Regions from separate parts of the Proteus sp. MB838 genome, predicted to be linked through region 1. Evidence: predicted binding sites of a transcription regulator. Region 1 holds the regulator's gene; each other region holds the start of a gene.
What was found. Region 1 encodes PhoB, which activates phosphate uptake and scavenging genes when phosphate is short. Its sites were predicted from a motif close to CTGTCATAAAACTGNCNNAT; they were not measured.

Region 1 (8,452 bases):
CCAATTATGCCATATTATGCTATAATTGGACATTATAGTGTCCATTTTATGTTTAGAGCTAATAATGAAACTCTCATTACTTACCGATATTGATGTTAGTCGAGCTTTTGCTACTCATTTACGAAAACGACGAGAAAAAGAAAAATGGTCTCGGGAACATCTTGCCGAGCGCAGTACCGTCCCTGCATCAACAATTAAAAAATTTGAGTTACAAGGCAAAATTTCATTACGACAACTACTGTTACTTTGGCAGTGTCTTGATGATTTAAATAACCTTTATGCCGTTGTTGACCCTAAAAAAGCCAATAAGCCTCGTATACCAAGAACCATTGAAGAGGTATTACAAGATGAATTTTAAGCTAACATGGTAAACAACCACCATTAAACATAATCAAACATCTTGCAGAAATAGCTGGTTTTGAAAGTTGGCAACAAGCACAAACGTATATCCATCATACTGTTGATATTATTAGTCAATTCTCATCGTTAGCTAAAGAGTATGACGTTTCAAATTCCGTTCGTGCTGATATTGATAAAACGCTTACTAATCGCCTAAAAGAAAATCAACACTTACTTTAATTTCGTAAAAAAGGGAAACTTCCGTTTCCCTTTTAGATTTTAATTTAATGTATTTTAGCTTATTTGTTTATCCCAGAGTGGATCACTTTTTTATGTTGTGAGCCAGCTACTTTATCGTAAATAGCGCATATAACAATAGTCACTAATACAGGAATTAACCACGCTAATCCTTGCTCACTTAATGGTAATTTAGCCGCCCAATCCGGTAATAAATGTTTTAAATGATCAGATGCTTTAATGGCATCAAAAATGCCAAAAAATAAGCTTATTGCCATTGCAGGGGCAATAATACGGCTTGGATTATGCCAAAAACGTAAAGTGAAACTCATCAGAATAATCACAATACAAGGAGGATAAATCATCACCAGAACAGGAATGGAGAACGCAATCAGTTTACTTAAACCAAGATTAGAGACTACCGCGGAAAATACAGCCAAAATCAATACTAATGTACGATAAGAAATAGGCAAATAGCGGCTAAAAAACTCCGCACAAGCACAAGTTAAACCTACCGCGGTCACCATACAAGCTAAGAAAATAAGCAGAGCTAAAAAGAAACTACCAAAATTACCGAAAGTATGTTGCACATAAGCATGTAAAATATCTGCGCCATCTTTTGCTTCTGGAATAATGCTGCCGCTAGCAGAACCAAGCTTAAATAAACTAAGATAAATCGCCGTTAATAACACACCCGCGATAATTCCCGCCCACATAGTATAACGTGTTAATAAAGACGAATTATCAATCCCTCTTGAGCGGGCCGCATTGACAATAACAATACCAAAGACCATCGCGCCTAACGTATCCATGGTAAGATAGCCATTAATAAAACCTTGGGTAAATGCCATATCTTGATACGCTTGTGTAGCGGGGATCGGCGTTCCTGCTGGCCAAAATAGCGCAGCTAAACCTAATACAGCTAAGGCTAAAATTTTAATCGGTGCCAGAATGTGACCAACACTATCAAGTAATTTTCTCGGATACAGTGAAATACCGATAACAATTAAAAAGTAAATAACACTATAAATAAGTAAGGCAATATCACTATCACCCACTAAAGGGGCAATGCCAACTTTAAAAGAGACCGTTGCGGTTCGAGGGGTGGCAAATAAAGGGCCGACAGCAAGATAAGCGACTATTGCTAATAAAAGTCCCATAGATTTACCAATGGGGGTGCTTAATGCTTCAATTCCCCCTCCCACTTTCGCTAATGCCACCACTGTTAGCACAGGTAAGCCAACTCCGGTTAGCAAAAAACCAATGGCCGCAGTCCAAACAAACTCCCCTGATTGCAACCCCACCATCGGGGGAAAAATAATATTCCCTGCTCCAACAAATAGAGCAAAAGTCATAAAACCTAATGCCAGAATGTCTCTGGAAGTTAATCGATGTGCCATAAGATTTGTTAATATATCGTTATTAGATGGTTAATTTACATTTACTATATAAAGTAAATACAACAAAAATATCAGCAGTATCTATTTTGCTTCATGATGGGTTATTCAGAATAATATTTAAGAATAATCATTTTACACAGAGCAATTACATATTAAATAGAAAAAAGCGCCGATAACTGCTCACAAGTAAAACTTTTATAATGAAAAAAGGCAATAGCTGATCTAAAAAGCAGAATAATCATCTAAAGTATTTTTTCAGGCCAGTGATAACTGTTATATATCGCCAATTATCCCCGATATGATTTGTATATTTTTCACTCACCAAACGGCAATCTAGCCATCAATTAAAGTTCCCATTAATTAATAATATTAAAATTTAACGCTACGATATTAGATTTTATTGATATTGATTTGATGGGTATATGACAAAAATACCTTTATCACCTCTTTTAAAAATAGGTAATAAAGGTACTAATAAAATAAGAATAAAAACGAAATTATTTTTTTTCTGTTAACAATGTTTGCGGCATGATAAAAGAAAAAGTGCTTCCTACACCGACTTTACTTTCAATATTCAGTATTGAGTGATGATGTTGTAAGGACTTTTTGACAATCGCCAATCCAAGCCCTGTACCACCGGTGTGGCGGGAGCGCGCTTTATCTACACGATAAAAACGTTCGGTTAAGCGCGTTAAATGTTCAGCACTGATACCCGGCCCATTATCTGACACACTAAACAACATACCTTGTGGTACTTTTTTCCAACTCACGCGAATAGTCGTACCCTCAGGGGTATGATTTATGGCGTTATAGACAAGGTTAGATACGGCACTACGCAATTGCTCTTCATTACCACGAACAGCCCATTTATGGTCAATATCAAAGATGATATTTTGTTGTTCTTGGCTTAATGAGTGCGCGTCATGCTCAAGCACGCTTAATAGCGCAGGCATATCGACAACCGTGTTCAAATCAATATGAGGCGCAGATTCAATACGTGAAAGCTGTAACAGTTGTTGTACTAATAAGTCCATACGCTTTGCTTGCTCTTGCATGGTCTTAATCACTTTATGTTCAGCCGGGTTTTCTGCGGTATTCTCTTCCATCATCTCAAGATAGCCTTGAATAACCGTTAAAGGTGTTCTTAATTCATGGCTCACATTAGCAAAAAAATCACGTCGCGAATTTTCTAACTTATTCTTCTCGGTCACATCGCGAGCAACCATTAAACGTTGATCATCCGCATAAGGCATCACCCGAAATTCAACAATAGCACCATTATTTAATGCAATAGTTAAAGGGCGGCTAAAATCGGCGACGGTGAAATAATGTAAAAAATCGGGATAGCGCAATAAATTAAAAATATTTTGTCCATTATCATCAGGCCAACGAAAGCCTAGAAGATGCTGAGCAAGACTATTACACCAAAAGATATTTCCTTCATTAGTGATCATCACAACGGCATCTGGTAGGCTCTCCGCCCCGCTACGAAAACGCTTAATTAAATCACCTAATTCTCGACGGCGTTTACGGTTACGTTGCTGTGTTTGTCGTATACCATAAAAAATAGGCTCCCAGCCCCCTTTCCCTTCTGGGGGTAATACCGATCTATCGAGCCATAACCATTTAGATAATTTCATTAAATTATAGGCGTGCCATATCAAGGCACTCAGTAATGAGACCACGAGCAACCAAGGAAGGTGGCCGATAAATAGTGATAATACAAAGGCAGGTAAACAAAATAGAAATAGCCCCCACACGAGGGCTTTCCATGAGAGTCGTTCTAACACCAGTTAATTACTCCCTTATCAACTCAAAATCGAGCAGAGAAACGATATCCCGTTCCTCGTACCGTTTGTATCATTCGGTCATGGCCATCTTGCTCTATAGCTTTACGCAATCGACGAATATGTACATCGACAGTACGATCTTCGACATAAACATTGGTGCCCCAAACATAGTTTAGCAACTGCTCTCGGCTATATACACGTTCGGGATGGGTCATAAAAAAGTGGAGAAGTTTAAATTCGGTAGGCCCCATATCAATGGGTTTATCTTGACTGGTAACTCGATGTGAAACAGGATCAAGACTTAATCCATTAAATTCAATCACATCTTCTGCCGACATCGGTGACAATCGTCGTAAAATAGCCTTTACCCGAGCCACCAGCTCTTTAGGCGAAAAAGGTTTAATCACATAGTCGTCTGCACCTGTTTCGAGACCTTTGACTTTATCTTCTTCTTCCCCTTTTGCTGTTAGCATAATAATAGGAATATCACGGGTATTATTTTCACGCTTCATCTGTTTAATCACTTGGATACCCGAGCCTCCGGGGATCATCCAATCTAATAAAACCAGATCAGGGTAAGGGTCAATCAGAAAACTCAATGCAGTATCATAGTCCTCAGCTTCAATAGGCTGAAAACCATTTTGCTCTAATACAAAACAGATCATCTCTCGAATTGCGGTTTCATCTTCAACAACAAGAATACGCCTTGCCATACTCTATCCTGTGTTATTTATATAGAGGGTCATAATGATTATGAGGCACTTTTATGACAGATTTATGACTGACTATGACAATACTGGAATACAGTGTCATTATTAAGGTAAATAAGGCTAAAATTGGTGTAATTTCACTCAAAATACGTAGCTCATAGGTGGATTTTCACTAAAAAAGTAAGGTGCGCCATACTGACGGCAGTTAACATTAAGGGATAGCAATGCGGATTATTCACACCTCAGATTGGCATTTAGGACAATATTTTTTTACAAAAACTCGCGCCCAAGAGCACCAACAATTTCTCGATTGGCTATTAGCGCAAATCCGTGAACAACAAGTTGATGCAGTTATTGTTGCAGGGGATATCTTTGATACTGGCTCCCCCCCAGTTATGCCCGAGAGCTTTATAATCGATTTGTCGTCGCAATAAGAGATACTCAGTGCCAACTGATTATTTTAGGGGGTAATCATGATTCTGTGGCAACGCTAAATGAATCTAAATCACTGTTAGCGTGTTTAAATACCACCGTCATTGCTAATGTTCACACTGAAACCCCACAAGCCCCTATTATTCTTTATCAAAAAAATCACACACCTGGAGCATTACTTTGTGCAATCCCCTATTTACGCCCTAGAGATATGATAAATAGCAAAAGTGGGCAATCGGGAGCAGACAAACAGGGCGCTTTAAAAGAAGCGATCGCAGATTATTATCAACGCCAATATCAAGCCGCGCTCGACTTACGAAAACAACTCAATGTTAACATCCCTATCATTGCCACAGGGCATCTGACAACGATTGGCGCCAGTGTTAGCGATTCGGTACGTGAAATTTATATCGGCACATTAGAAGCCTTTAACGCAACCCTATTTCCTCCATTTGACTATATCGCCCTTGGTCATATTCATCGCCCACAGCGCGTCAATAAATCGGGTCATATTCGCTACAGTGGTTCACCTATTCCATTAAGTTTTGATGAAAGTGCACAACAGAAAAGTGTTTGTCTTATCGATTTTGAGCAAGATAAGTTAGCGGAAATGACACTATTAGCCATCCCTGAGTTTCAGCTATTACGCACTCTTTCAGGCTCGTTACAAGAAATTGCCACACAACTCGAAAAGTTAGCAACACAATATAATGAAATGGATACCACGATTTGGCTAGATATTGAAGTTTCAACTCAAGATTATCTCAGTGATATTCAAACCCGTATTCAAGAGCTAACTCAATCGCCACTCTTTGAAGTGATCGTATTAAGAAGAGCGAGAAAACAACGTCAAGCACTGATGCAAAATGAGAAAGAAACCCTAACTGAACTGACTGTATATGATGTATTTGAAAGGCGCTTAGCTCAACACCAGTTTGAAACCGAGGAAGACAAAACACGGTTAACCACACTCTTTAAGCAAGCGGTTGAAATGGCAGAGCAAGAGGATAACAACGCACGATGAAAATCTTAAGTCTGCGCTTTAAAAACATTAACTCACTCAAAGGCGAATGGAAAATTAACTTTGATCAAGAGCCTTTTGTTAGCAATGGGCTATTTGCCATTACAGGCCCGACAGGTGCGGGTAAAACCACGCTCTTAGATGCAATTAGTTTAGCCTTATATCACAGAACGCCACGCTTAGATAAAGTAACCCAATCTCAAAATGAATTAATGACTCGTCACACTGCAGAATGTTTAGCTGAAGTGGAATTTGAAGTTAAAGGGGTTGCCTATCGGGCATTTTGGGAACAACGTCGTGCTAATTATAAAGAAGAGAGAAACTTACAAGCCCCACAGGCTGAGTTAGCAAAAATTAATCGTTTAGGCGGTGAAGATAAAGTTTTAGCCAATAAAATTAGCCAAGTAAAAGAAAAAATAATCTCGATCACCGGATTAGATTTCGATCGCTTCACTAAATCCATGTTGTTATCACAAGGGCAATTTGCTGCATTTCTCAACGCTGATGATAAATCTCGTGCAGAGCTACTTGAAGAGCTTACTGGTACAGATATCTATCGCCATATTTCACAAACAATTTTTAAACATTGGCGCGAAGAAGAGCAGGCTTTAAACACGCTAAAACAACAAGCTCAAATGATGGCATTATTGGATGCAACAATACGCCAAGAGCTATTAACACAACAAGCCAATATTCAAGCACAAGTAACAAGGTTACAAAAAGAGCAACAGGAATACCAAGTTGCTAAGCAATGGCAAGAAAAAGCGCTAGAAATTCAGCAGCAACAACAATCAGCCCAAGCGGGACTCTATGAGGCTCAACAGGCATTAATTATTGCTCAACCCGATATTCAACGCTTAGAAAAAAATGAGCCAGCAGAAAAAATTCGCCCTCTTTATGATGAAAAAAATCGTCGTCTTACAGAGCAAAACTATTTAGCAACACAGTTAACAAGCTTAAAAACAGAAAAACAGGCTATTGAACAGCAAAGTCTACCTATCAATAAAAAATTGGCAGACTTTCATGAACAATTAAAAACGCATCATGAGAAAAAACAGCACACTTTACAGTTAATTCGTGAGAAGGTACTGCCTTTAGATAATCAATTGGTGCTGTTACAACAAGAAATTAGTACTAATAACCAACACAAGCATAAATTAGAAAAAATATGCGCTGAATATCTGCAACATTCTCAGTTAGCCGAGAAAAAATTAATCACCACACAACAACAAGTTAATCAATTAAATAACGACTTAACACAACACGCCTATCATGCACAACTTGCGGAAAATCTACCCTTATGGCAACACTATTTTCAGCAATATAATGAAATATCAAACCAATATCTTGCCAACCAAAAACGAGAAACAGCAGAGCAGGAAAAAGTCATAAGTTTGGAAAAAGCATTACAACAAGCTACCCAAACATTAGCCACCCAACAAGAGCAACTTAATTTACAGCAACAGCAACTACAATCTTATCAAACACAATTGGAAGCGCGTCAAAAAGCAGACAAACCCGATGAAATAAAACCGCGATTACAACAAATTAATCTGCAAAAAAATGCATTGGCAAAAATTATAAATTTACACACTCAATTACAACGTAATGGCAAAGAGCAGCAACATTATCAAACTACATTGAGTGAAAATCAGCAAAAAATAGCAACTCTAACCCAAACGATTGCAGAAAATGATCTGGCACTAAAAGAGAAAGCACAACATCTTAAAGATTTAAATGACAACTATCTTTTGCTACAAAAAGTCGCCGAATATGAGCAAGAGCGTGCACGTTTACTGAAAGATAAACCTTGCCCTCTATGTGGCTCAACACAGCATCCTTATGTAGAAACCTATCATGACATCAAACCAGATGAGACAAAGCTACGTTTAGAAGCATTACAACAGCAGGTGCATTCACTCACCATCACCTTAGCCGAACAGCGAACCCAACTGGTAAACTATGGCTCACAAAATAGCACCTTGAGTGACAATATCGCTCAGTTAACCCAAGAGAATAGCGTACTGACCCAACAGTGGCAGACGTTAGCACAAGCACACCATTTACCGTTAGTTGATGATGCAGATAACTTACTGACATTAGAACAATCATTAAATCAGCAAGAGCTTATTCTCACAGAAAAACTTGACAGTTATCAGCAATTAGAAGCCCAAACACATCAAAAGAATACGCATTTTCTCAATGCAAAAGAGCAATTTAATCAACAACAACAATCGGTTAAGCAACAGCAAAATGATTTAGATTATTTGCAAAAAACAATCAAAACCTATCAGCAACAAAGCGAGCACTTGCACCAACAGCAACAACAATTAGCACAACATATTCAGTCAGCGATTGAAAAACAAGGCTATACACTCCCTGAATTTGAGCAGTTCACGCCATGGTTGGCAGCTCGTCAACAAGAGCACCAGCAATATCAAAGTCAGTTAAAAGAGCTTCAGCTATTACAACAAAGCCTACGTGAACAGCAAGTGACGCAAAATGAAAAAAAACGTTATTTAG
Region 2 (8,452 bases), on a different contig from region 1:
TCATAAAAAACCTCATAAACCTACTGCATAATCGGTTTTGTCATAATTATTTATCTTAGTTCTAAAAATAGAATCTATCTATTTTATATTATAACTCTCGCTGTTTTATTTTTATCTCCAAGATAATCTATTGATAAAAATAATTGACGCCAAAATTAAAAAGCATAAAATTCGCCGACTATCTATTAAGATATTGTGTTTTGCGAGAGTGGCGGAATTGGTAGACGCGCTAGCTTCAGGTGTTAGTGTCCTTACGAACGTGGGGGTTCAAGTCCCCCCTTTCGCACCAAAACAGACTGATGAGTTAAACCCTACTTTATTTACTTCCTTCCTTTTTATTATCAGCAGGTTATCGTGCCTTTATTTACGGTTATCTACCCATGATAGGTTAAAAAAAAGGTCATTAAGCTATAGGTGATCACAACGCCGGCGGGGATCATCACCCACATTTGTAATTTCTTATGAAATAACATAATGGTAGATAGCAACATAGAAATAACAAGAACCAATGTAAATGCTGCTGTTCCTGCAATAGAGTGGGTGATCACAGTAAATAACGAAGCAACGGCCAACATTTCCCATAAACTAATACGAGATGTCCAAGAAGAGACAGAGGAGATACGTGTTGATTTAGCCATGAGAGTCACCATTCGTTAATGATAATGATTTTCATTATTATATAACACATTGGTTAACTCAATGTCTATCAAGAAAAAAAAGTAGCCATAACCTTAATTTTAAAGAGGTTAAACAAAAAACGCTTTACCGCTGCCAACGATAAAGCGTTTTAGAGTCATCAAATGATGATGTAAAATAAGTGATTAATCTTCTTTATTAAAATTAAGCACTAAATGAATATCTTCAGGCTCTCTTTCATAAAGCTCAGTATCAGGCACATCAATTAAACGACAGCCCATATGCTGATAAAAATTAACACTATTTTCAGAAGGCGTTGAGGATATATATAATCCGCTAGCCCCTTTTTGCTTCGCATATTCCACACAATAATCAAACAATATACGGGCTAATCCTTGCCCACGCTGCTGGTGGCTAATATGTAAGAAAGAGAGCTGTAACAAGGTGTTATCTTGGCCTCGCCACTGTGGATCAACACTGGCAGCAGCGACTAACTTGTCATCTTCAAAGACTCCCCAAAAAGGGGCACCGCGCTCAGCGCTTTCAAGTAAAACAGGGGTATAATGTTCTGCCTCACCTTCAGGCCAGCCTTTCATATCAAAACGCTGTTCAGATAACACCAATTGCCCTTGTTGTAAAACATATAGCCTTTCAATCAGTTCTGTTCTATCAATTTCCCAAACGCGAGGGATTTCATTATGTGTTAATAGACGAATATTTTTTTTCATTGTTGAAGATTAACCTGTTCTGAAGAAGATCCGCTCCGCTCTAATGCGTGGTAAGCCACTGCACAGAATAAGGAGTTCAACCGTTTCATATCACCCAACAAACTGGTATGCAGCGAACTGGTTTCAATACTTTGCATATTATGCAAATGAAGACGTTCTACATGAGCAAACGAGTAACGTTGGTTGAGTAAACGGAATCGATGTTTTGCTCGGCGTAATTTACGCGCATGCTCCATATTGCCGGAAACAAACACCGACATCGCCAGATTCAGATTACTTTGCAGACGCTCAAGGAGTGTCTGTAATTCACGACGTCCTTCCTCCGATAAATTTAAGTGATGATCTAAACTTTTATTCACCACCTCACCAGACATACGCGCTATGATAGCGGAAGATTGTTGCAAATTCATCGCGGTATCAATAATTTCTGCCCAGCGACGAGAGTCTTCAGTACCAAGATCATGCTGCTGAATTTGTGCCATATACAATTTAATACTGCTATGGAGCAATTCCACTTCCTCTTCTAGCTGGCTAATCTCCCTTTTTTGCAGACGATCCCCTTCCATTAAGGCTTGAAAACGTTGCAACATCTGTTCAACCACATCCCCTAACCGTAATGTCTCTCTGACTGCATTAGCAATAGCTAAAGAGGGAGTATCAACGGCAGATGGATCTAAATAACGAGGTGCAACTTCTGTCCCAGTAACCGGTAATTCCGGCACTAATTTTTGACATAATTTCGCCATTGGCCCCACAAACGGCAACATCAACACACAGCGCACTAAGTTATAAATCACATGAAAATAGATAATCACTTCCGCAGGGGAAAAATCATATTGTTGGATTTTTGTCGCAATGATGGTGATCCACGGCAATACCAGCAAGGCGCCAATTAATTTAAAAAACAGACTTCCTATGACGACTTGACGTGAACTAATACTTTGACCACGGCTACTGATTAATGCCAACAATCCACTACCAATATTAGAACCAATAACAATACATAAACTAATATATAAAGGCATAAAGCCTGTTGCACTTAATGTTGCGGTAAGTAATACCGCCGCTAAGCTTGAATAACTGACCATCGCAAAAATAGCGCCGACCAGTAGTGCTAAAATCGTATCCCCGCTCAAAGAGGTAAAAATAGCTTGTACTGCACTGGCATGGGTTATCGGCTCAGCAGAAGTCACAATCAGTTGTAATGCTAAGATAATTAAACCAAGGCCTATTCCCACTCTACCCAGTTGCCCGATACGCTCTTTTTTACGACTTAAAAAAGTCATGACACCCAGTAAAATCAGTAACGGTGATAACCACGAAAGATCGAATGTCAGCACTCGCGCCATTAGCGCTGTACCTACATCAGCCCCTAACATAATCACCAAAGCGGGTGTAATAGAAATAAGACCTTGAGTGACGAACGAAATCACTAGCAATGCCGTAGCATTACTACTTTGTACTAAGGCAGTAACACCGACACCGGCAAGAAAAGCATTCGATTTTTTATTAATACTTTTACCTAAAATTCGGCGTAAATCAGAGCCGAACACTCGCATAATACCGGTGCGAACAATATGTGTTCCCCAGACTAAAAGTGCCACGGATGAGAGTAAATGAAGCAGTGTTAGCATAGAAATTAGTCACCTTATTTTTTATCGTTGTTTATTGGCTCATTTCTCCTTCAATGCCATAAAAGAGAGAGATCCTACGCAGATAACCATATCTGAAAAATGATTTTTATAGATAACGCCCTAATCAAAACGACGTTATTAGGCAAAAAGATATTGCGACTTAAGTGCAATAATCAATGGAGAAGTTAAGAATAGTATAAGAATATCATTGTAAATTCTGTTAATTATAGCAAACAAAAAGCAACTTTCAAAATCAGACTGTAAATAACGTCTTGATTTATTATCGTTTTCTTATTTTTTGTAAAGAAATCATAGAAAAAAACGCGACTTGAGGGTATCTCTCTAAGTCGCGTGAAAATACAACAATTTTAGTAAGACAATTCAACTACATTTCAGACAGACTACAATTCAGTCACCTTATCAAGGTTATTTCAATCCCATCGCATCGCGCATAGTAAAGAAAAGATCTGTTTGGTCTGTTAACCCTACGACATTAGCAGCATGTGGGCCATAAGCGGCAACGCGTAATTGCGCGCCAGTATGCTCTTGTGAATCCGTTTCTGAGTTACCATAATTCACCACCATGACAGCGCCATCTTTGGTAATCAATGCTTGTGTTAAGCCACTTGATTTCACATCAGCTTCAATAATTTGACTAGAGTGAGCGTGATCTGCGGTCACTATAATAAGCGTATCACCATTTTGTTTAGCGAAATCTAAACCAATTTGTACCGCTTCATCTAATGCCACCGTTTCACCAATTTGACCACAAGGATTAGCATTATGATCTTGTTTATCAATGGAGGCGCTTTCGACTTGTAAGAAGAAACCATTTTCATTCGTTTTCAGCAAATCAATCGCTTTTTTGGTCATTTGCGCTAATGTTGGTGCATTCGGGTCTAATTTTGAATTCGGTTTACACTCTAAAGGAGGATTCTTTAAATTACCTTGATAAGTGGCTTTTGGCCCTTCCCAAGCGACGGCCATATTACCATCATGAAATAGGCCTAACACAGGTTTATCTTGGTTTGCTAGCGTAATCGCCTCTAACGATTTAGCATCTTTCACAATTTGATAGCCACGCTCTATTGCTTGTTGCTCGAGCGTTTTCCCTTTATATTCACCGGCCGTTGCTGTTTGAGCAAAACTTTTCGCGCCTCCTCCCAGTGTAATATCGGCACGAGTCACTAACAATTGCTCAGAGATTGAACCTCTACCGCCATTTTCTAGCGCATTCGTTGAGCATTTTGCTAACGTTTCTACAGGCCCATAACACTTACGCCCAGTAACATGTGAAAATAGCGCAGCCGGTGTTGCATCTTGGATTTCAGAGGTAGTGACATTCCCCGTCGCTTTACCATTCGCTTTTGCTAATTCCAAAATCGTTTGGTGATCTTTACCAAATACATCAATCCCTAATGCCCCATTATAGGTTTTAACCCCTGAAGCCCATGCTGTTGCTGATGCGGCCGAATCTGTTACATAATTAGGTTTTTGTGTTTTTCTATCTAAAGAATAATGAGTATATTGGCCGGTCATCGGTAACGCATCAATTCCTTTAAAGAAGCCACCAGCCCCTTCGGCATAGTTACGTGCTACCGTTATCTCAGAATCCCCCATCCCATCACCGATAAATAGGATCACATTTTTAGCTTGATGATTATTAAGTGCTGCTTTTAATGCTTCAGTTTGATCTGAGGTTATACGACGAGCACCACCAAATTCCGTAATATTACCTTTTGCTGCGCGATCTTGCGCCAAAATAGTATCGGCAGTGACGGGGGCTGCAAAAGAAGAGAAACCCACGCTTGTAAAGAGTGTTGCGACGACTACAGATAACGCAGAACGTTGATAACGTAGAGACATAGCTTTTTCCTTGCACGCAAAAAAAATAAAGAATTTTGGGGTTTATGTTTTAAGTCACCAAGAGCTTACGAGAGTAAAATGACAAACAGATGAAAGAAAAAAGCGATTTAGATGACAGCTTTATGGCAAATAAATGACAAATTAGCCTAAAGAAAAAGGATGTGTGGTTCACCACCACTCACATCCCTTTAAGATAAAAAAGATGAATAATTAATCGTTAGTTAACGCTTTAGTGCCGATATAAAGCGCCTCACACCAAGAGATATAATCATGCCCGCTCGCCATCTCCAGCGATTGCACAGGATAGCCCCTTTGCTGTAAAACCTGCTTTAATTGGCGATTATTATTTAATATTCCTCCAGTGCCTTCACGAGACTCAAATAACCCAGCCTCTAAGAAAAACTGTAATGGTTTTTTATCCGCCTGTTGATATTGGCTAATTAACCATTCTGGGGCTTCGTTTTCTGGCGCCCACCAATAAGAGCCGGACATACTAAGCACTTTCCCAAAGCGATCAGGACGGTTAAATGCCACCCATGCAGAGGCTAACCCCCCATAGCTTGAGCCTGAGACTATAGTTTCCTTAGCGGCTACTTGCAGGCCTTTCTCTTGCTCTAACCAAACCAAAAGTTCATCCGCTAAAAAGCGGTGAAAATCAGGATTAGGTGGTAATTCAACACTACGACGATCACTATCGATACTATCGACAAATAAGATAGCAATAGGAGGTAATTTCCCCTCTTCAATCAACTTATCAAAAAACTGGTCTATGCCATATTGTTGGCGATAAATTTGTCCATCAAATAGCACCAATAGCCGCGGTGTCGTCATTTTCTGTGCGGGTAAATAAAGCGCAATCTCTCGATCATTATTTAAAATTTCACTATGAAAACGACTGATTGATGTATTGCCATTCATTGCCCTATCTAAGATATCTGGCAACTGGCATTCACGGGGATAATCAAGTGACAGCAATGAAAAGTAATTATAGCGATCGTCCGCTTTACTTGGTGAAGGGTGAAGATTAAAAGGATCGGCCTGTGCCGTCGTTAAAATAGCACGGCGCTGCTGTGCAGCTGTTGCATTTTCAATGACTGGCACATCTGGTGCTAATTTATATTGCATTAATGTATCGTTAGGCACGATATAACTACGATACCAAATATCACTATTGGCTAAACGCGTTAACGGATCATGATCACCTGCAGGCGATCCCAATAGATATACATTAGATTGCGCACCTTGCCATAAAAAAGTCACGCGCTTGTTATGATTATCGTAAGGTTCAACAAGGGGAGTTCCCTCTTGCTGTATCTGTTGCCAGAATAACTGTATATTGCTGGCGGTGAGATCTTGTGCCAGCATTTGCAATCTAGGGCTAGTTAATGCTATACCCGCATCTTTATCTAAAGGCTGATAAGGGTATGTTTTCAGTGTGATATGCCACTGTACCCCAACTTCTCCTTGGGCAATAAACTGATAATTTGCCGTTTCAGGTAATAGGAAGCGTATCTTTTGTTGTTGTCCATCAACGGGCACATCTTTTAATAAGCGACGAATATGAGTGCCATCTTGGTTTGCTAATTGCAGATTTTGTATACCTTTAACATCTAACTCAGCATAACGCTGGCTCTGTAAATGTGTAGTAAAACAGAGTGCCTTATCGTGATTAAACTGACCTGATATTTCTTTATTTTCTGTTATTGATAAGCAATTGGCAAAACTAGAAAAAGAGGCCATCAATGCGCAGATCATTAGAGGAGTTCTCACTGTATGTTCTCATTATAATTTAGGTAAGAACTTATAGTAATGATAATTGTTATCAATTCAATAAGGATTTATTAGTGTATGAATTTGATCACTTAGAATAATAAAAAAACTCCACAATCTTTTAGTTTTCTTGTGGAGTTTTAGTAGCAAAATAATATTCAAAAGGTCTATCAACGTTCTTCTAATGGATAACTACGGAAGCTCCATAATCCCAATACTTTTAAGCCATCGCGATAAATACCTTGTAAATCAGATTTTGATGTTTTTTGTAATTCAGCTAATGGCTTATCGGGGGCTACAACCGTTAAATAAGTGATATCACTGGGGCCACTTTGCCAACTCGCAACCGTAAAAATAACATCAGCACGACGAACATGACTACCAGAGCTAATAATCACCGCTGTTTTAATTCGGTGTTTAGTTAATGCATAACGGCTAAATAACGCATTCTCCACCGTTGAGCGTGCATAATTGTCTTGGAAAATTCGCTCTGCGGGAATACCTTTTTTAACTAACCAATCCGCCATTAATTTACCTTCAGTTTGATGTGCTTTCGGCACACCACCTGTCACAACAATCATTGCATCAGGTAACTGTTTTGCGACTTCAAGGGTTTTATTTAAACGATCAATCAAGATCTGATTCATCGTACCATCTGGATTAAGTGCATAACCCAATGTCACAATGGCATTATTTCCTTTGGTTTTATTTAGCGTTGCCAAATCTGCTGGCGTTAACTTATCACTTAATGGCATTTTGCTTACACGATCAACTTGAGCAAAAAAGCGGCTTAGCTCTTCAGCTTTTGCCGGATTAAGGGATTTTAACTTGTTAAAATAGGCTTCACTTTCTTTATCTTTACCTTCAAAACGCGTCCAAGAAGTCACATAAATTAATGCATCAATATCATCCGGTGCGGCTTCTAAAATTTGTTTATAAATCGTTACCGCGCGCTCTATTTGATTGTTATAGACATAAGCACTGGCGGCACTAAATAGTAAATCTAAGCGATAAGGCTCTAATTTATAAGCTTGTTGTAGCTTTTGTGCTACGACTTCCATATTAGAAGGTAGTTTTCCCGTAAATCCAGCGTCAGAAACACGCGCTGGCGATTTAAATGCCTCTAATGCATCTTGGATCAACATATCTACCGTTTGGCGCTGAGAAATATATTGCTGATAGCTATTATCGGGTTGATGGACTTTTTGATAAGCCAATGCAGAAGAGGAAGCCGTAAAGCCTAAAGCAGCAATGGCTAATGAAATAACTGTTTTTTTGATCTGAAGTGAAATACGGGAAGGTTGCGCCATTATCTTGTCCTTTTGCGAAAATAAATCTGTTTCTTCAATTGGTTAAGCTTATGAAGACAAAGTGTGTGACTCCTCACACTTAAGAGAAAAAGAAATACACACCGATATATCTATACCTAACTTTTATCATAGAGATCTACCATTAATTTGCAGTAATTATTTTCACTAATTTGAAAAAAATAGCATTATTATGCTAATCGCTTAATGAACAGCCGTTTTTATCCATACTTTAGGTTTAAACAAAAATTTCATTCTTATTGTGACTATATAGCTAGCTATAAATAAAAAACGCCAATTAATGGCGTTTTGAAAAATACTTATTCGATATGCTTTGATTGCATCATCAGCAATTCCCTGACTAATTCGACACAACGAAGAAAGCGCTCATCATAATCAGGAGGATCTACTTTGACATATTCAATATTGTTTTTATCTAACATCTCTATCAACAATGTTTGAAAACGACGGCGCTCTTTATCACTCCCTAAACTACGTAAACCATCGACAA
Region 3 (8,452 bases), on a different contig from region 1:
AATAGCAACACCTATTCTATTACCCACATTAACACCATGATCGTTTGCGGCTCGAATAACAATAGATTGTTGGTCACAAGTGGTGGCGTAAATTAAAACATCAGCCCCTAAAGCTTCAATAAAATCGACATTAGCATGAAACAGTGGATTTTGTTGATTTATGAGCAAATGTTCAGGACGTAATCCTAGTTGGATCTCACCATTAGGTAATGAGTGGGCAGAAATAGCAAGATGACCATCCGCAATTTCAATAATACCGCGATTGATATGAGTGGTTAAAATATTCATCGCCGGTGATCCCATAAATGTTGCCACAAATACAGAAGCTGGGCTTTCATAAATCTCTAAGGGGGAGCCAACTTGTTCTATATGACCTTGGTTTAGTACTACTAATTTATCCGCCAAGGTCATGGCTTCCACTTGATCATGAGTGACATAAACAGAAGTAGTGGCTAATTTTTGCTGCAGCTTTTTGATTTCAAGACGCATTTGTACGCGTAGTTTGGCATCAAGGTTAGAGAGCGGTTCATCAAATAAGAAGACTTTGGGATCACGGACAATCGCTCTGCCCATGGCAACGCGTTGGCGTTGTCCACCAGAAAGCTCTTTAGGTTTTCTATCCAGTAAATGGCTTATTTCTAGCATATGAGCAGCGCGATCGACTCGGGCTATGATTTCAGCTTTGGGGACTTTTCGATTACGCAAACCATACGCCATATTGTCATAGACAGACATATGTGGGTAGAGGGCATAATTTTGAAAAACCATCGCAATATCTCGCTCACTAGGCTCATGTTCATTTACGCGTCGATTATCAATCAGTAAATCGCCATCTGTGATGGTTTCTAATCCCGCTATCATGCGCAGTAGTGTTGATTTTCCACAACCACTAGGCCCTACTAAAACCACCATTTCGCCTTGCTCAATAGAGAGATTGAGCGTGGAAATTGCTTGATAACCATTAGGATAACGTTTTTCTAAATTAGTCAGTGTTACGGTAGTCATATTATTTCTCCGTATCAACAAAGCCTTTAACAAAGGCTCTTTGCATCAAAATGACGATAAAGACAGGTGGCAACATTGCAATTAAAGTGGTTGCCATAATTTTGTTCCACTCAATCACGCCATCAGATACGGCCACCATCTGTTTGATGCCCATGACAATGGTGTAGTACGGAGTATCTGTGGTGATAAGCATTGGCCAAAGATATTGATTCCAGCCATAGATAAAGGTGATAACAAAAAGCGCGGCAATATTGGTACGGGATAAAGGCAATAAAATGGTAAAGAAAAATTTTATTGGCCCTGCACCATCAATTTTGGCCGCTTCAATCAGCTCTGGGGTGATGGTAAGAAAAAATTGGCGAAACAAAAATGTAGCCGTTGCACTCGCAATCAGTGGAATGGTCAGTCCTGCATAGGAGTTCAACATATTAAGATTTGTCACTACCTCAAAGGTCGGCATGATCCGCACTTCGACGGGGAGCATCAAGGTAAAGAAGATTGTCCAAAAAGCCAGCATTCTGCCAGGAAAACGAAAGAACACCACGGCGTAAGCGGAGGCAATAGAGATAACCAATTTACCAATAGTGATCACTAACGCCATAACTAAAGAGTTCAATAGCATACCATTAATGGTAATTGCACTATTTTGAGTCGTTCCCGCTGATGAAAAGAGCGTTTTAAAAACCTCGATACCCTCCTGACCAAACCAAAGAGGCGAGCCTGTGGCAAATTCGGTATTTTGGTGGGTAGTCGCAACAACAGCGATCCATACCGGAAATGCTACAGAAAGAATGCCAACAATCAGAATAAGATGGCAAAAAGCGTGGAAGAGAGGTCTACGTTCAACCATTAGTAAGCCACCTTTTTCTCAACATAACGAAATTGAATAATGGTCAATATGGCAACAATCAACATTAAAATAACCGATTGTGCCGCTGATGAGCCTAAATCTAATCCAACAAATCCATCGTTATACACTTTATAAACTAATGTTGAGGTGCTATTACCGGGGCCACCTTGGGTCATGGCATGAATGATGGGAAAGGTGTCAAAAAAGGCGTAGGCAAAATTAACCACCAATAAGAAAAAAGTTGTCGGCGAAATTAATGGCAAACCAATGGTAATAAAACGTTTAATTGGACCACTGCCATCAATGGCTGCTGCTTCTAGCAACGATTTAGGCACAGATTGTAACGCGGCAAGAAAAAACAGGAAGTTATAGCTTATCTGTTTCCATGTGGCGGTTAAAATCACCATCCACATTGCATGAGATGTATTTAAGACCGGATCCCAATTGATACCGATTTTGTTTAATACTCTGCTTAATACACCAATGGTAGGATCGAGCATAAACAACCAGAGAAAACCTGCGATAACAGGAGCAATAGCATAAGGAGCGATAAGTATTGTGCGGTAAAACAATTTACCCCGTAATATTTGCTCAGCAATACCCGCTAAAATAACCGCAGATAACATTGAAAGTAATACAACACTGGTACTAAAAATAAGCGTGGTGATTAAGCTGTCAAAATAATAATTATCATTAAATAAGCGCTGAAAATTTTCTAAACCAACAAATTCACGACTAAGGCCAAAAGCATCTTCTAACTGAAAAGATTGCAACAATGCTTGTCCAGCCGGCCAAATAAAGAAAATTAAAGTAATGGCTAATTGAGGGAAGATCAGCGCGATAGGTAACCATTTTTGTTTAAAGTAAACGGATTGGGAAGCCATACTGTATCCAGAGATCTGACAAAATAACAGGCGAACACTTATTGATGTTCGCCGAATACCAAATACCTTACTGAGTGCGTTCAAATCGGCGTAGTTGTTCATTTCCCCGTTTAACCGCATTATCCAAGGCGGCTTGTGCGCTCTGTTTGCCTGACCACACTTTTTCTAATTCTTCATCGACGATTTCTCGCGTTTGTAAAAAGTTACCAAAGCGCAAGCCTTTTGAGTTTGCTGTAGAGTCAGAGGTGGTCATTTGTAAAATAGCCGTATCAGCACCAGGATTTTGCTGATAGAACCCCTGTTGTTGTGTTAATGCATAAGCGGCTTTCGTCACAGGTAAATAACCGGTTGCTTGATGCCAATCTGCTTGTACTTCAGGACTAGAAAGATAGGTAAAGAATTTAGCGACACCGTTATATTCAGCATCAGGACGACCTGCCATTACCCATAATGAGGCACCTCCGATAATGCTATTAGCAGGTTTATCAACTAAAGTATCGTCATAAGGCAATTGGCTAACACCAATATCAATGCCTTTCATATTCTCTTTAATACCCGCAAAGCCTGCAGATGACTCCATCACCATGGCGCATTCTTGAGTATAAAATAGCGGCATAGCATCAGATTGGCGGCCACCATATTTAAAAATACCGGATTTAGACCAATCCGCCATGCGTTGGATATGAGTAACAAACGGTGCCTGATTAAATAAAAATGAGGTATCAGTCCCATCAAAGCCGTTATTTTTGGTGGCGATAGGTAAGTTATTACGAGCGCCAAAATTCTCTATTTGGGTCCATGATTGCCAAGTGGTGGTAAAACCACATTTCACGCCAGCATCAAGTAGTTTCTGAGAGACAGCCCCCATCTCTTTCCATGTTTTAGGAGGTTGCGCTATGCCTGCTTGTTTAAATAGTGCTTTGTTGTAATAAAGCACAGGCGTTGAGCTATTAAAAGGTAGAGATATCATTTTACCATCGCTGGTGGTGTAATAAGCGGTAACTGTCGAGAGGTAGCTATTAGGATCAAATGGCTCGTTGGTTTTTTCCATTAATTGGTAAACAGGAAAAACGGCTTTTTTAGCTCCCATCATACTTGCTGTTCCCACCTCAAACACTTGAACAATCGCAGGTTGGTTTTTGGCTCGAAATGCAGCAACAGCGCTGGTCATCGTTTCTGGATAAGTCCCTTTATAGACAGGTTTGATCACATATTCTGATTGGCTGGCATTAAAGTCTGAGGCAATTTGATTGACTTTTTGACCTAGGGCGCCTCCCATAGCATGCCACCACTCTATTTCGGTTTTTGCGTAGGTTGGTGAAGTAAATAATGCTATTGCTATGGCAAGCGTACTGAAGGATTTAATCGACATGCAAAATTTCCTTTTTATTTAAATACGAAAGGCGCAATCTAATTTAAGAAATACCCTAAGCGTTCTTTATGACAAATGGGTGACAATTAAATGAAGATATGTTGATGGTGTGACTGTCAAATTGCTGTCATAAATGGTTGTCATGATGGCGATATCAACGAATAAGGAGAGAAAGATGAAAATAGCCGCTCATAGAGGATTTTCTGGAAAGGCACCTGAAAACACATTAGCTGCATTTAAAATGGCAATTGATTTTGGGTGTGAATGGATTGAAACCGATGTGCAATTAACGGCAGATCATGTACCTGTACTGATCCATGACAAGACGGTTAATCGTTGCACGAATGGACAAGGTGCGGTGCGCTTTCATAGTTTGGATGATTTACACCGCCTTGATGCAGGCAGTTGGTTTAGTTCACTTTATCAAGGGGAAAAAATTCCCACACTAAGACAAGGTTTGCAGTTGATAAAGCGCTCAGGCACTAAGCTCAATATCGAACTTAAAACATGGCCTGATGATGATGTAGAGCGCTTATGTTTAGCGGTATCTGAAATGATAAAAAGCGCAGATATCCCTAACGAACAAATCCTGTTTTCCTCTTTCGATACTCACGCATTAATGGTGATGAAACGTTATCTGCCCGCCATTCGTCGAGGACAGCTATGGGATGATATTCCTGATAATGCACTAGAAACTTTACAAGCTATAGAGGGGTTTAGCGTGCATTGTAATTATCAATATTTAACGCAGCAACAAGCGGCTATGTTGAAACAAGCAGGCTATGAAATTTATTGCTATACCCCCAATGATCCTAAAGAAGTGAAAGATTTTGAAGCATGGGGAGTCGATATGTTGATCACTGATGTCCCAGATATTTATCAACAGAATTAATGTGCTTTTTATAAGGTATCTGAGTGAATGACACAGATGCCTTATAATGCTTATTTTTATCACTAATCTGTCAATATATGGCTAGTAGGATAGGCCTTATTATAATTATGAGGATTTAACCGTGCAAATAATCCCATAGTTAATATCACTAAGACAGCATGAAAAGCCCAAGCATAGGTAAAACTACCATCATCTTGTTGTAGCCATACGGCGATCAGCGGCCCAAAAGAGGCAATAATAAATCCGCCACCTTGCATCAAGGCTGATAGTGCTCCTGCGTGTAATGGATGAGGAACATGATCTAATGCGGCAATCATCATCATTGAGAAACAACCACCCAACCCACAGCCTAAAAAGATACTCCATAGATAAGGGGCACTCATTGGCATTGTCATCAGCGCTAAAAATCCAATAAGTTGGCTTGTCGGTGTTAAAAGTAGCCAAAAACGGCGATCATGATTTTTGGCAGCAAGAAATGGAATAATTAATGCTGCTGATGCTTGAAAGAGTGACAAAATAGCAACTAATGAGCCACTTTGTGCACTTGGCATACCTAATGATTGATAGAAGGGAGCTAACCATGCCACCATCGAAGCGTAACCGGCATTAACAAAGCCAAATCCAACAATTAATAAGGCTGTTCTTGGTCGCCAAATCAATGTATTAAGTGGCAGTTTATTGGTTTCGGAAATATTCTTTTTAATTGATAGCGTAATAGCAACTAATGCGACGCTCGCGGGTAACGCAAACCAAGCAAGAGCCTGTTGCCAATTGCCATCAGATGCCGTAAGAACAGGGGATAACTGAGCACCTAATGCACCTCCTCCCATTAGCATGGCTGAGTAGAGACCCATCATAATGGGAGTTTTCTGTCCAAACCACGCTTTGATGATGCCAGGGAAAACCGCTTGGATATAAGCGACACTTAAACCACAAAATAGAGCAGTAATAAGTAACTGATCACCATCAGAAACATAGGCACGAGAAAACGATGCTAATAATAAGATAAGCATCGCAACTTGTAGCCCTCTACGAGCTTGAATATAAGGTTGTAAAAAGGGCACAACCAAAGCACCGACTCCCATTAAAATCATGGGTAATAACGTGAGTAATGAGACTTGGCTATAGCTCATGCCTGTTGAAGCAATAATATTGTCAATAACAGGGCCAGGCCCGGTTAAAAAAGGGCGTAAATTTATTCCTACTAAAATGATAGTAAGGACAATCTGCCACATATTTTTTCGTGGTAAGGCTGTCATAGTAATTCCCTGATAAACATCAACTTTGTCTATTGTATAGACAAAGTTTGTCTAAAAAAATGCTAATAGTAAAGATAAAGTGTCATTGTTTTCAGTTAAGGTTAGCATTATTGACAGAATATAGAACTCTAATCTGAAGATGATATTTTCCCGAATTTAATCTATCAGTTATTTCCTAAGTAAATTTATCTAAATGATATTTGGTTTCTTTTATATTAATATTAGCAGGAAGGTGTAAACTGGTTTATTATTTTATATCGAAAAATATAAATAACTAAGGTAAGTTAATGTTGAGTATGGAAAAAATTAAGCAACCCTATTGGCCAGCATTAAAATTGATATTAAGTTCACTTATTGTTTTTAGTTTCTATTTGAAACAAAGCCATACCCCTGACTTTTCATTACTGATTAATATATTTGATTTAACATTAATTCCTATGTTTGTTTTTATTATCGGGTTTATTACTAAAAATGGGACATGGAAAAGTTGGCGTGATAATTTATTGGCTGCCTTAGTGATTTATGCGACTTTCCAAACTATTGATATGATCCCTCTTTATTATTCAGGGCAATTTGACCTTAATACTTACCTTCTTTTTCCTCAAAATGGTGTTTGGTTTTTTCTTGCTACACCTATTTGGCAAGCTTTTTTCCTATTGTTACCTTCATACATCAGACATCATAAACCAATATTATTCTCTCTTCTGCTTGTCAGTATTTTGCTATCGTTGTTAACTAAAGACTATGAAACTAAACTATCTACTTTCTTGGCTATAATACAATATTTTCCATTTTTTATTATCGCTTATTTAGTAGACCAACAAACTATTGCTAAATTGAGAAGTCAATCTTTTGTGGTTATTGCTTTAATAAGTTTATTATCAATATTTATACTTTATTATCAATATAATATCAATTATATTATTCTAACAAAATTAGAAGGGAGTCTATTTTTTGCAAAGTTAATTATATATATTATTTCTTTATTGATAAGTTTTATTTTAAGTGCAGGAATTATTTACCTTGCACCAACTACTCAAAAATACGCTTCTCTTGCCAATAATGCGTTAGGTGTTTATTTAATTCATCCAATTATTTGTTTTATCCTTTTACAAGGCATAATCTTTTTTCAGTTATCCCTTACGTTACCGATGGTTTTTTCACTCACTGTTATCACCATTAGCCTAGCACTATTATTGGCATCAATTAAGCTTATTCATTGGTTTATTAGCCCAACTTTTAATATCCGATAGCTTAGTCAACATGAGTGGAGAAGAATGCCATTAATTTTTCTCCACTAAGAATAAAATCGTATGTTCACTATTAATTTGTTTTATTTGTATAAATAAATTGTCTTTACGCCAGGATTCATTTCCATCTGTATTCCAATATGCATTTATATCTTTTACATAACCTAGATTTTCAATATAATTTATCAATTCTATTTTACGGTTTGGATTTACATTTGAAAATAGAATTGAATTAGTCATTGGTGCTACACCATCAGGTGAGTCGTAAAATATAATGTAATTGCTTGAAATAATAGGAGCGTTTTTGATTTCATCAAAGGTAAATAAATTATACCTAATGAAATCATGTTTTGTGTATGAAAAATGATTATCTACAAATAAAATGGGTATATTCAGAATAGACCCTACAAGTAATAGAACAATAAAAATAAATTTAATAACCTTATTCAAATTTGATCTCCATATCTCTACGAAATTGATATTATATCTTGTTTTATCTTCAATGTGATGGCATTGTCAAGGGTGCTAAATTCTGTCTAATTTTTTCATTTGCTTATAAAGGATTGGAATGGGTATTTAAGGATCAATATCATTTAGCCGATTTTTTGGGAAATGTAACGGTTGATATGGCAAAAACAGCTTTGGCTGCTGCTGGAGCTTGGGCTGTAGGCACAGTATTATTATCAAGCGCTGTGGTAGGAGGCAGTGTAGTAGCTGTTGGGTTAATTGTCTTTCTTGTAGGGGTTGGTATCACGATGACTTTAGATTATATAGATAAGCAATATGGCTTAAGTGAAAAAGTTATTTAATACTTGAGAGAGGAGTCAAAAAGAAAACCAAGAACACCTGAGGTTGATGTTAATAAAATATTTCACTCATGGCCAAGGTTTTGATTATGCCAAGATGGGATAAAATAATAGTTTCCATATTCTTTCTTATT
Region 4 (8,452 bases), on a different contig from region 1:
CAGTGATCCAGATGAAAAATGTAACGCACTTTGTCCATTACTGATAATGGCGCAAGATTTGCCTGCTTCAGCAAGGCGGATCCCCGCAGTCAGCCCTGCTAATCCGCTTCCTATAATGATAACGTCAAATTTCATCATCGGCCTCCACTGAAGCTGTTTTATCAATCATATCGGCATCTAAGCCACATAAACCTTGGTACACCCAACTGGTAAACTCACTTTCACGTAACGCATTACCCCATGCGATAGGACGAATACCTTTCCAACGTTCATTTAGAAAATGAGCAAGTTGTTGTTCGGAGCCATGAGGCGTTGTGACTTGTAAACGATTTAATAATCCTGCTGCGCGACAAGCACATAACTCACCTTGGCAAGTTCCCATTCCCACACGAGTACGACGGCGTAAATCGAGCAAATTATTCACGGTTAAAGAATTCACTGCATAACGAACTTCACCGGCCGTGACCGCTTCACATTCACACACTAAGCTTTTATCAATACGCTCATTACTCAATAGTTTATTGGCTAAATCGCCATGACGATAAACCGCTGAGCCTCGAATTGGCGCCGGTAACGACACCACACTACGCAATGCTTGCTCTGCTGATTGGCGAGAGCCAGGCAGTGGCTCTTCAGCCGTGGTACATTTTGCTGAAATATTTAATTTCTCACAGATCTTGTTTGTGGCCCATTCAGCCATTAATCGGTAAGTCATTAATTTACCACCCGTTATGGTGATAAAGCCCTCGAGTCCATCCCGTTGTGCGTGGTCAAGTAATACAATACCGCGGCTCACATTACGACCAGAAGGATCATCGTCGCTAGCCACTAAAGGACGTACACCGGCATAAGCACGTAAAATACGAGTTTGAGCCAGTTTAGGTGCCAGCATTGAACCTTCGCGGATCAGGATATCAACCTCTTCAGGGGTGACATACATATTGTCGATTTCATCATAAGGAACGCGAGTTGAGGTGGTTCCTATTAATGAGATGGTATCGCCAGGCACTAAAATATCGGCATCCGCAGGCTTACGACAGCGGTTGATCACCATATTATTAATACGGTGTCCTAAAATCAGTAATGCCCCTTTTGCTGGGAACATGCGGACTTTTAAATCACCATATTCTGCAATTTTTTGTCCCCATATTCCTCCCGCATTGGCCACTATTTGTGCGCGGATCTCATACATATTTTTAGATTGATGATCATAAACACGTACACCTTTCACACGGTCGCCTTCACGGATCAAGCCCATCACTTCATGATAAGTGAGCACTTGCGCGCCATGTTCACGTGCATCTAACATATTGGCCGCCGTTAAGCGGAAAGGATCAACCGTACCATCAGGTACTTTAACCGCACCAATAAGATTAGGATTCACCGAAGGCTCTAAGCGAATAGCTTCTTCAGGTGAAATGGCTTGAGCATCAATACCTGCCGCTTGGCAAGATTGAATAAAGGTTTGTTGGAATTCTAACGAATCTTCAGGGAGAGTAATAAAAAGGCCATCCGTTTTTTCAACACAATGACGAGCGACCCGTTTTAAGATCATGTTTTCTTCTATACACTCACGCGCTGATTCCGGATCGGTCACTGCATAGCGTGCGCCACTATGTAATAAACCATGGTTTCGACCGGTTGCACCGGTTGCGATATCGTGTCTTTCCAGTAGGATACAGCGTAATCCACGACGAGCACAGTCTCTTGCCATGCCTGCCCCCGTAGCTCCACCGCCGATAATAATGACATCTGTTTCTGTCACTGGTGAACCGCTCATCATAGAGATGCCCTCTCACATTACATTCAGCAAACGCTTAATTATTCTTTAACGTTAATTATAGTGTATAAGATACACAAAAAATGTGGTTAATGTTTGATAATGAGCAAAAACGAAAGAGAAACGCTCATGAGTGAAAAATTAAAACGACATATGTGATACTAATCACAAATTATTTACCAGAAAGTGTTTCATAAAGTTAACATATCACTCAAAATTACACATCTTGAAAAATTATTCGACAACTGAGTATTACTTCACAGTAAATTTGCTTCAACAAGTTTACTATTACGTTCGTTAAAGAAAATTTTTTGATTCCTTTGTTGTTCGTTTTGTCATTGTTTAATATCAACATATTAAAATAAAAGCCATCGGAGGCTAATATGTTAAGTCTGTTTAGACCTGCGCCACATAAAGCGCGTCTGCCAAAGGAACAGATAGATCCTGTCTATCGCCGTTTACGTTGGCAAATCTTTATGGGGATTTTCTTTGGTTACGCTGCTTATTATTTAGTAAGGAAAAACTTCGCTTTAGCAATGCCTTACCTCGTTGAAGAGGGATTCTCTAAAGGGGATCTGGGTTTTGCTTTATCAGGGATCTCGATTGCTTACGGTTTCTCTAAGTTTATCATGGGGTCATTCTCTGACCGTGCTAACCCGCGTTACTTCTTACCCGCAGGTCTTATTCTTGCATCCATTGTGATGTTAATTATGGGCTTTGTGCCATGGGCAACTTCGAGCATTATGATCATGTTCGTGCTGTTGTTCCTGTGTGGTTGGTTCCAAGGTATGGGTTGGCCTCCTTGTGGACGTACCATGGTTCACTGGTGGTCACAAAAAGAGCGTGGCGGTATCGTCTCTATTTGGAACTGTGCTCATAACGTCGGTGGTGGTTTACCGCCATTGCTGTTCCTGTTAGGTATGGCATGGTTTAACGACTGGAAAGCAGCATTATATATGCCAGCATTCGCGGCTATTTTAGTAGCGATGATTGCGTTTGCATTAATGCGCGATACACCACAATCTTGTGGTCTACCTCCTATCGAAGAATATAAAAACGATTATCCACCTGATTATAAAGAAACAGACGAACAAGAACTGACAGCAAAAGAAATCTTTATGAAGTATGTTTTCCCTAACAAACTTCTGTGGATGATTGCAATTGCTAACGTATTTGTTTACTTACTTCGTTACGGCGTATTGGACTGGTCTCCGACTTATCTTCGCGAAGTCAAAGATTTCGCCATGGATAAATCCTCATGGGCATACTTCTTATATGAATACGCAGGTATTCCAGGCACACTGCTGTGTGGTTGGATGTCAGATAAAGTGTTCAAAGGTAACCGTGGTGCAACTGGGGTATTCTTTATGACCTTAGTAACCATTGCCACTATCGTATTCTGGATGAACCCAGCAGGTAACCCGAACATTGATATGGCATGTATGTTAATCATTGGTTTCTTAATCTATGGTCCTGTTATGCTAATTGGTCTGCACGCCCTTGAATTAGCGCCGAAAAAAGCTGCGGGTACCGCAGCAGGCTTCACCGGTCTATTCGGTTACTTAGGGGGTTCTGTTGCGGCAAGTGCTATCGTAGGTTATACCGTTGACTACTTCGGTTGGGACGGTGGCTTTATGGTCATGATCGGCGGTAGTGTATTATCTGTTGTGTTATTACTTATCGTGATGATAAATGAAACCAAACACAAACGTGAAATGTCACAGAAGTATGAATAATCATTAACTGATTATTTATGAAATTGATTAAATCTCATCTCTAAAAATCAAGCCACATCAACTTTCTGATGTGGCTTTTTTATTGCCAACTGTACATAGCTTTATTGTACGAAAATGAAAATGGAGCAACTTTATGAGTACACCTTTCAAACTGAAACCGTTAGTGGCGGGCGTTCTTTTAACTCTATCTTTAAGTACAATCGCACAAGCAGCAAGCGATAAAGTAGTGATTGCCCATCGTGGTGCCAGCGGTTATTTACCTGAACACACCTTACCTGCCAAAGCACTCGCCTATGCACAAGGTGCCAATTATCTAGAACAAGATCTGGTGATGACAAAAGATAACCAACTGGTTGTCTTGCATGATCACTATCTCGATCGTGTCACCGATGTTGCTGAACGCTATCCAGACAGAGCAAGAAAAGATGGCCGTTACTATGCTATCGATTTTACTCTTGATGAGATCAAAGGACTGAAATTTACCGAAGGTTTCGATATTGTTGACGGTAAAAAAGTCCAAAGTTATCCAAATCGTTTCCCAATGGGAAAATCCGATTTTCGAATCCACACTTTCCAAGAAGAAATTGAGTTTATCCAAGGCTTAAACAAATCAACAGGACAAGATATTGGTATTTATCCTGAGATCAAAGCACCTTGGTTTCATGAACAAGAAGGGAAAGACATTACTAAAAAAGTTCTCGAAGTCTTAAAACAGTATGGCTATACCCAAAAGAGCGATAATGTTTATCTACAATCCTTTGATCCTAACGATCTAAAACGCATTAAAACAGAATTAATGCCACAAATGGGGATGGATTTAAAACTGGTTCAGTTAATCGCTTATACCGATTGGAATGAGACATATGAAAAACAACCAGATGGCACATGGACAAACTACAGTTATGACTGGATGTTTAAACCTGGCGCCATGAAAGAAATTGCGACTTATGCTGATGGCATTGGCCCTGATTATCATATGTTAGTAGAAGAAGACTCGACACCAGATAAAATCACCTTAACCGGTATGGCCGCCGATGCTCATGCCAACAAGTTAACCATTCATCCATTTACGGTACGAGTGGATAAACTACCTAAATATGCCAAAGATGGCGATCAGCTTTATGACATTATTTATAACCAAGCGGGTGCCGAAGGGGTATTTACTGATTTCCCTGATTTAGGGGTTAAGTTCTTACAAAAACAAGCTAAATAACCTTTATTTCTGTTATCCTGCTCTTATCAATAAAGGGCAGGATAATTTCCCTTGAGTTGCTCTGCTACTCTCACCGTATCTCATAGTGAAAATCGCTCCGATTATCCATACGCTTTACTCGTTTGTTATCACAGTATATTGTGTTTTAGGCTAATTTTATGCTCGTTTAAATGCTCGTTTACCAATTTTTCGTATTTTTCCATATTATTCATATTAAAAAAGAGAGCCTAAACTCTCTTTTTAATCTGATTAGCAAATAAATTATGCTCTATAAACAGGGAAAGCAATCACATCACTAATGCGCTCAACACCGAGTGCGAGCATAATCAGGCGATCAACGCCTAAAGCAACCCCTGAACATTCAGGTAATCCAGCTTCAAGCGCAGCTAAAAAACGCTCATCAATAGGTTGTTCAGGTAATCCCATGGCAACACGTTGACGATTATCACGTTCAAAACGAAGACGTTGCTCTTTAGCATCCGTTAATTCACGAAAACCATTTGCTAACTCAACACCTTTAAAATAGACCTCAAATCGCTCTGCAACACGATGATCTTCTGAGCTAATTTCAGCAAGGGAAGCTTGTGAAGCAGGAAAATGATAGATAAAGGTTGGTTTTTCAAGACCAATATGAGGCTCTACACCTGACACAAAAAGTAATTGCAGTAGCGTATCTCTATTTTCTTCTGTGTCAGCAATATTTGATAAATCAAGCTTTGCCGCAACCTCACGTAACTTTTCTTTATCTGCAGATAAAGGGTCGATATCGAGATAGCGCAAAAAGGCTTGTTGATATGAGAGCGATTCAGACGCTTCACAATCAAGCACTTCTTGTAATAAATCATCGACTTCATTCATCAACCGGTACATATCAAAACAAGGTCGATACCATTCAAGCATCGTAAATTCCGGATTATGATATCTACCGGCTTCCTCGTTACGGAAGCAACGCCCCATTTGATAAATTGGCCCACTGTTCGCCGCTAATAGACGCTTCATATGGTATTCAGGACTGGTCATTAAATATAACTTTAGCCCTTGAGAAGCACCAGGCCCCACAAATTGGGTTTCAAATGGGCATAGATGAATATCGGTAACGGTAGCCTGACTCATCATCGGTGTTTCAACTTCTAAAACACCACGATCAGCGAAAAAACGCCTAATATTACTGACAATTTTCGCCTTTTTCAGTAAGTTGGCGATTGAGGCGCTTGGCTGCCAATCCGCGATTTCACTCATGAACGAAAAACTCCAACAGAAAACAAAGCGTGCAGTTTACTCGCATCCTCTTCAACAGACAAATTTCTTCCAGAAAAGATGTACCATATTTTCATTCCCACCAATTATATTGATTAAATATCGACAAACATATAAATACAATCAATACAATTCTACAAATCATCTACTTTTTTGCGTTTTTTCGTCACTAGCAATAGCACGTCTATCCCAAGACAATAACGATAACAACTTTTTATGCCACTAATAGCGCAGCGGTGTATCAAAAATAAAAATTAGAATAATTCTCTTTCTCAATTAAGTTCAACAATAAACTCATATTTTTCTTATATAAAATAAGTCTATTTTTTATCAATTTTAAGCACTATTTAATATTTAGCGCCGTTAAGTTTGATGGCTATTATAATCTTTAAGAGATTTTATTAATATTTTATTAACAATTAATAAGACAAATCGATTTGTTTTAGATAAATAGTAAAAGTTTATTTTAACTATTTGTTTATATTTTTATTAAATTATATTAAAACAGCTTAAAGATAATTTATTTTACCTTAAAAATCAGTCAATAACAAAAAACCATTGTTCTTTGTAATTCAAATTATCTATACTTTAAAAACGAATTATTCATTGCTAACTTTATTTTTATTTTAGAATTAAATATTTTATTTTATGCTCAAGTTTATCTGGTTAATTATTAGTAAAACCGAGAATTCTTGGTGTAGATCACACTTTTTTTGTGAAATACGGGAAAACCATCATTCATATCAAATTTCCGTACCTTACATTTCGTTATACTAAAATTACAGTCAATGATAATAACGATGTTATCAAGCGTAGTCACAAGGCAGTGAAACATTTTCGTTACGGATAGCTTAAAAAAATAGCATTACTAAATTAATAATGTCAGTGAATTGAATTCTAGACAATTATTCCAATTTTCACTTGAACAATGGAGAAGCGCAGTGCAAACCTTTAATGCCGATATAGCGATAATCGGAGCCGGGGGCGCAGGCTTACGAGCAGCAATTGCTGCAGCGGAAGCAAATCCTCAACTGAAAATTGCTCTGATCTCAAAAGTTTACCCTATGCGTAGCCACACTGTGGCAGCAGAAGGCGGATCAGCAGCAGTGACTCAGGCTCACGACTCCTACGACTTTCACTTCAATGATACCGTTTCTGGCGGTGACTGGTTGTGTGAGCAGGATGTCGTTGATTACTTCGTTGAGCATTGTCCAACAGAGATGACTCAACTAGAACTCTGGGGCTGCCCTTGGAGCCGTAAAGAAGACGGGTCAGTCAACGTCCGACGTTTTGGTGGGATGAAAATCGAACGGACTTGGTTCGCCGCCGATAAAACCGGCTTCCACATGTTACACACCCTGTTCCAAACCTCTTTAAAATACCCACAAATTCAACGTTTCGATGAACATTTCGTTCTCGATATCCTTGTTGATGAAGGCCACGCTCGTGGTGTTGTTGCTATTAATATGATGGAAGGGACGAAAGTTCAAATTCGTGCTAATGCTGTCATTATGGCAACAGGTGGCGCAGGTCGCGTTTATCGCTTTAATACTAATGGCGGTATCGTTACAGGTGATGGTATGGGGATAGCCTTACGTCATGGCGTGCCACTGCGTGATATGGAATTTGTGCAATATCACCCAACTGGTTTACCGGGCTCAGGTATTCTGATGACCGAAGGTTGCCGTGGTGAAGGGGGTATTCTGGTCAATAAAGATGGTTACCGTTATCTACAAGATTATGGCCTAGGACCAGAAACACCATTAGGTAAACCCGAAAATAAATATATGGAATTAGGTCCTCGCGATAAAGTTTCTCAAGCATTCTGGCATGAGTGGCGCGCGGGTCGTACCATTAAAACTCACCGTGGTGATGTCGTGCATCTTGATTTACGTCATCTGGGTGCGAAAAAACTTCATGAACGTTTACCATTCATTTGTGAACTGGCAAAAGCGTATGTGGGTGTTGATCCAGTTAATGAACCTATTCCAGTTCGTCCAACTGCACACTACACCATGGGTGGTATCGAGACTAATCAGCGCACAGAAACACGTATTAAAGGTCTGTTTGCGGTGGGTGAGTGTTCATCTGTCGGCTTACATGGCGCTAACCGTTTAGGTTCTAACTCACTGGCTGAACTTGTAGTATTTGGCCGTCTTGCTGGGGAAGAAGCTGTTCGTCGTGCCCAAGAAGCAACCCCTGCTAACGCATCAGCATTAGATGCACAAACTCGTGACATCGAAGACAATCTGAAAAAACTGATGAACCAAAAAGGTTCTGAAAATTGGGCTCAGATCCGCGATGAAATGGGTGAAGCCATGGAAGAAGGTTGCGGTATCTATCGTACACCTGAATTAATGCAAAAAACCATTGATAAACTGACTGAACTAAAAGAACGTTTTAAACACGTAGAAATTAAAGATACCAGTAGCGTCTTTAATACTGATTTACTGTATAAAATTGAGC

Region 2: a site for PhoB is predicted at 4,974-4,993, ahead of phoA (alkaline phosphatase). Genes of this name have one in related genera too.
Region 3: a site for PhoB is predicted at 4,225-4,244, ahead of ugpB (sn-glycerol-3-phosphate ABC transporter substrate-binding protein UgpB). Genes of this name have one in related genera too.
Region 4: a site for PhoB is predicted at 1,969-1,988, ahead of glpT (glycerol-3-phosphate transporter). Genes of this name have one in related genera too.

Annotation. Positions count from the first base shown of each region.
Region 1 is NZ_BAABMO010000053.1:2,195-10,646, reverse strand. Features, by position in the region: gene ACYUCW_RS16350 (helix-turn-helix domain-containing protein) at 65-358, shown strand; gene brnQ (branched-chain amino acid transport system II carrier protein) at 639-1,976, opposite strand; gene phoR (phosphate regulon sensor histidine kinase PhoR) at 2,474-3,766, opposite strand; gene phoB (phosphate regulon transcriptional regulator PhoB) at 3,790-4,479, opposite strand; partial or broken gene sbcD (exonuclease subunit SbcD) at 4,701-5,932, shown strand; gene ACYUCW_RS16325 (SbcC/MukB-like Walker B domain-containing protein) at 5,929-8,452, shown strand, end outside.
Region 2 is NZ_BAABMO010000027.1:39,461-47,912, reverse strand. Features, by position in the region: gene ACYUCW_RS12530 (hypothetical protein) at 1-4, opposite strand, end outside; tRNA gene ACYUCW_RS12525 (tRNA-Leu) at 203-289, shown strand; gene ACYUCW_RS12520 (DUF1435 family protein) at 375-638, opposite strand; gene ACYUCW_RS12515 (GNAT family N-acetyltransferase) at 822-1,364, opposite strand; gene ACYUCW_RS12510 (Na/Pi cotransporter family protein) at 1,361-2,998, opposite strand; gene phoA (alkaline phosphatase) at 3,425-4,864, opposite strand; gene ACYUCW_RS12500 (alpha/beta hydrolase-fold protein) at 5,075-6,634, opposite strand; gene ACYUCW_RS12495 (YdcF family protein) at 6,805-7,944, opposite strand; gene nadR (multifunctional transcriptional regulator/nicotinamide-nucleotide adenylyltransferase/ribosylnicotinamide kinase NadR) at 8,262-8,452, opposite strand, start outside.
Region 3 is NZ_BAABMO010000025.1:34,875-43,326, reverse strand. Features, by position in the region: gene ugpC (sn-glycerol-3-phosphate ABC transporter ATP-binding protein UgpC) at 1-1,005, opposite strand, end outside; gene ugpE (sn-glycerol-3-phosphate ABC transporter permease UgpE) at 1,007-1,855, opposite strand; gene ugpA (sn-glycerol-3-phosphate ABC transporter permease UgpA) at 1,855-2,739, opposite strand; gene ugpB (sn-glycerol-3-phosphate ABC transporter substrate-binding protein UgpB) at 2,807-4,111, opposite strand; gene ACYUCW_RS11985 (glycerophosphoryl diester phosphodiesterase) at 4,287-5,003, shown strand; gene ACYUCW_RS11980 (cyanate transporter) at 5,066-6,262, opposite strand; gene ACYUCW_RS11975 (hypothetical protein) at 6,550-7,515, shown strand; gene ACYUCW_RS11970 (hypothetical protein) at 7,546-7,962, opposite strand; gene ACYUCW_RS11965 (hypothetical protein) at 8,001-8,321, shown strand; gene ACYUCW_RS11960 (DUF1240 domain-containing protein) at 8,408-8,452, shown strand, end outside.
Region 4 is NZ_BAABMO010000032.1:36,850-45,301, reverse strand. Features, by position in the region: gene glpB (glycerol-3-phosphate dehydrogenase subunit GlpB) at 1-135, opposite strand, end outside; gene glpA (anaerobic glycerol-3-phosphate dehydrogenase subunit A) at 125-1,783, opposite strand; gene glpT (glycerol-3-phosphate transporter) at 2,164-3,516, shown strand; gene glpQ (glycerophosphodiester phosphodiesterase) at 3,650-4,729, shown strand; gene epmA (elongation factor P--(R)-beta-lysine ligase) at 4,991-5,968, opposite strand; gene frdA (fumarate reductase (quinol) flavoprotein subunit) at 6,928-8,452, shown strand, end outside.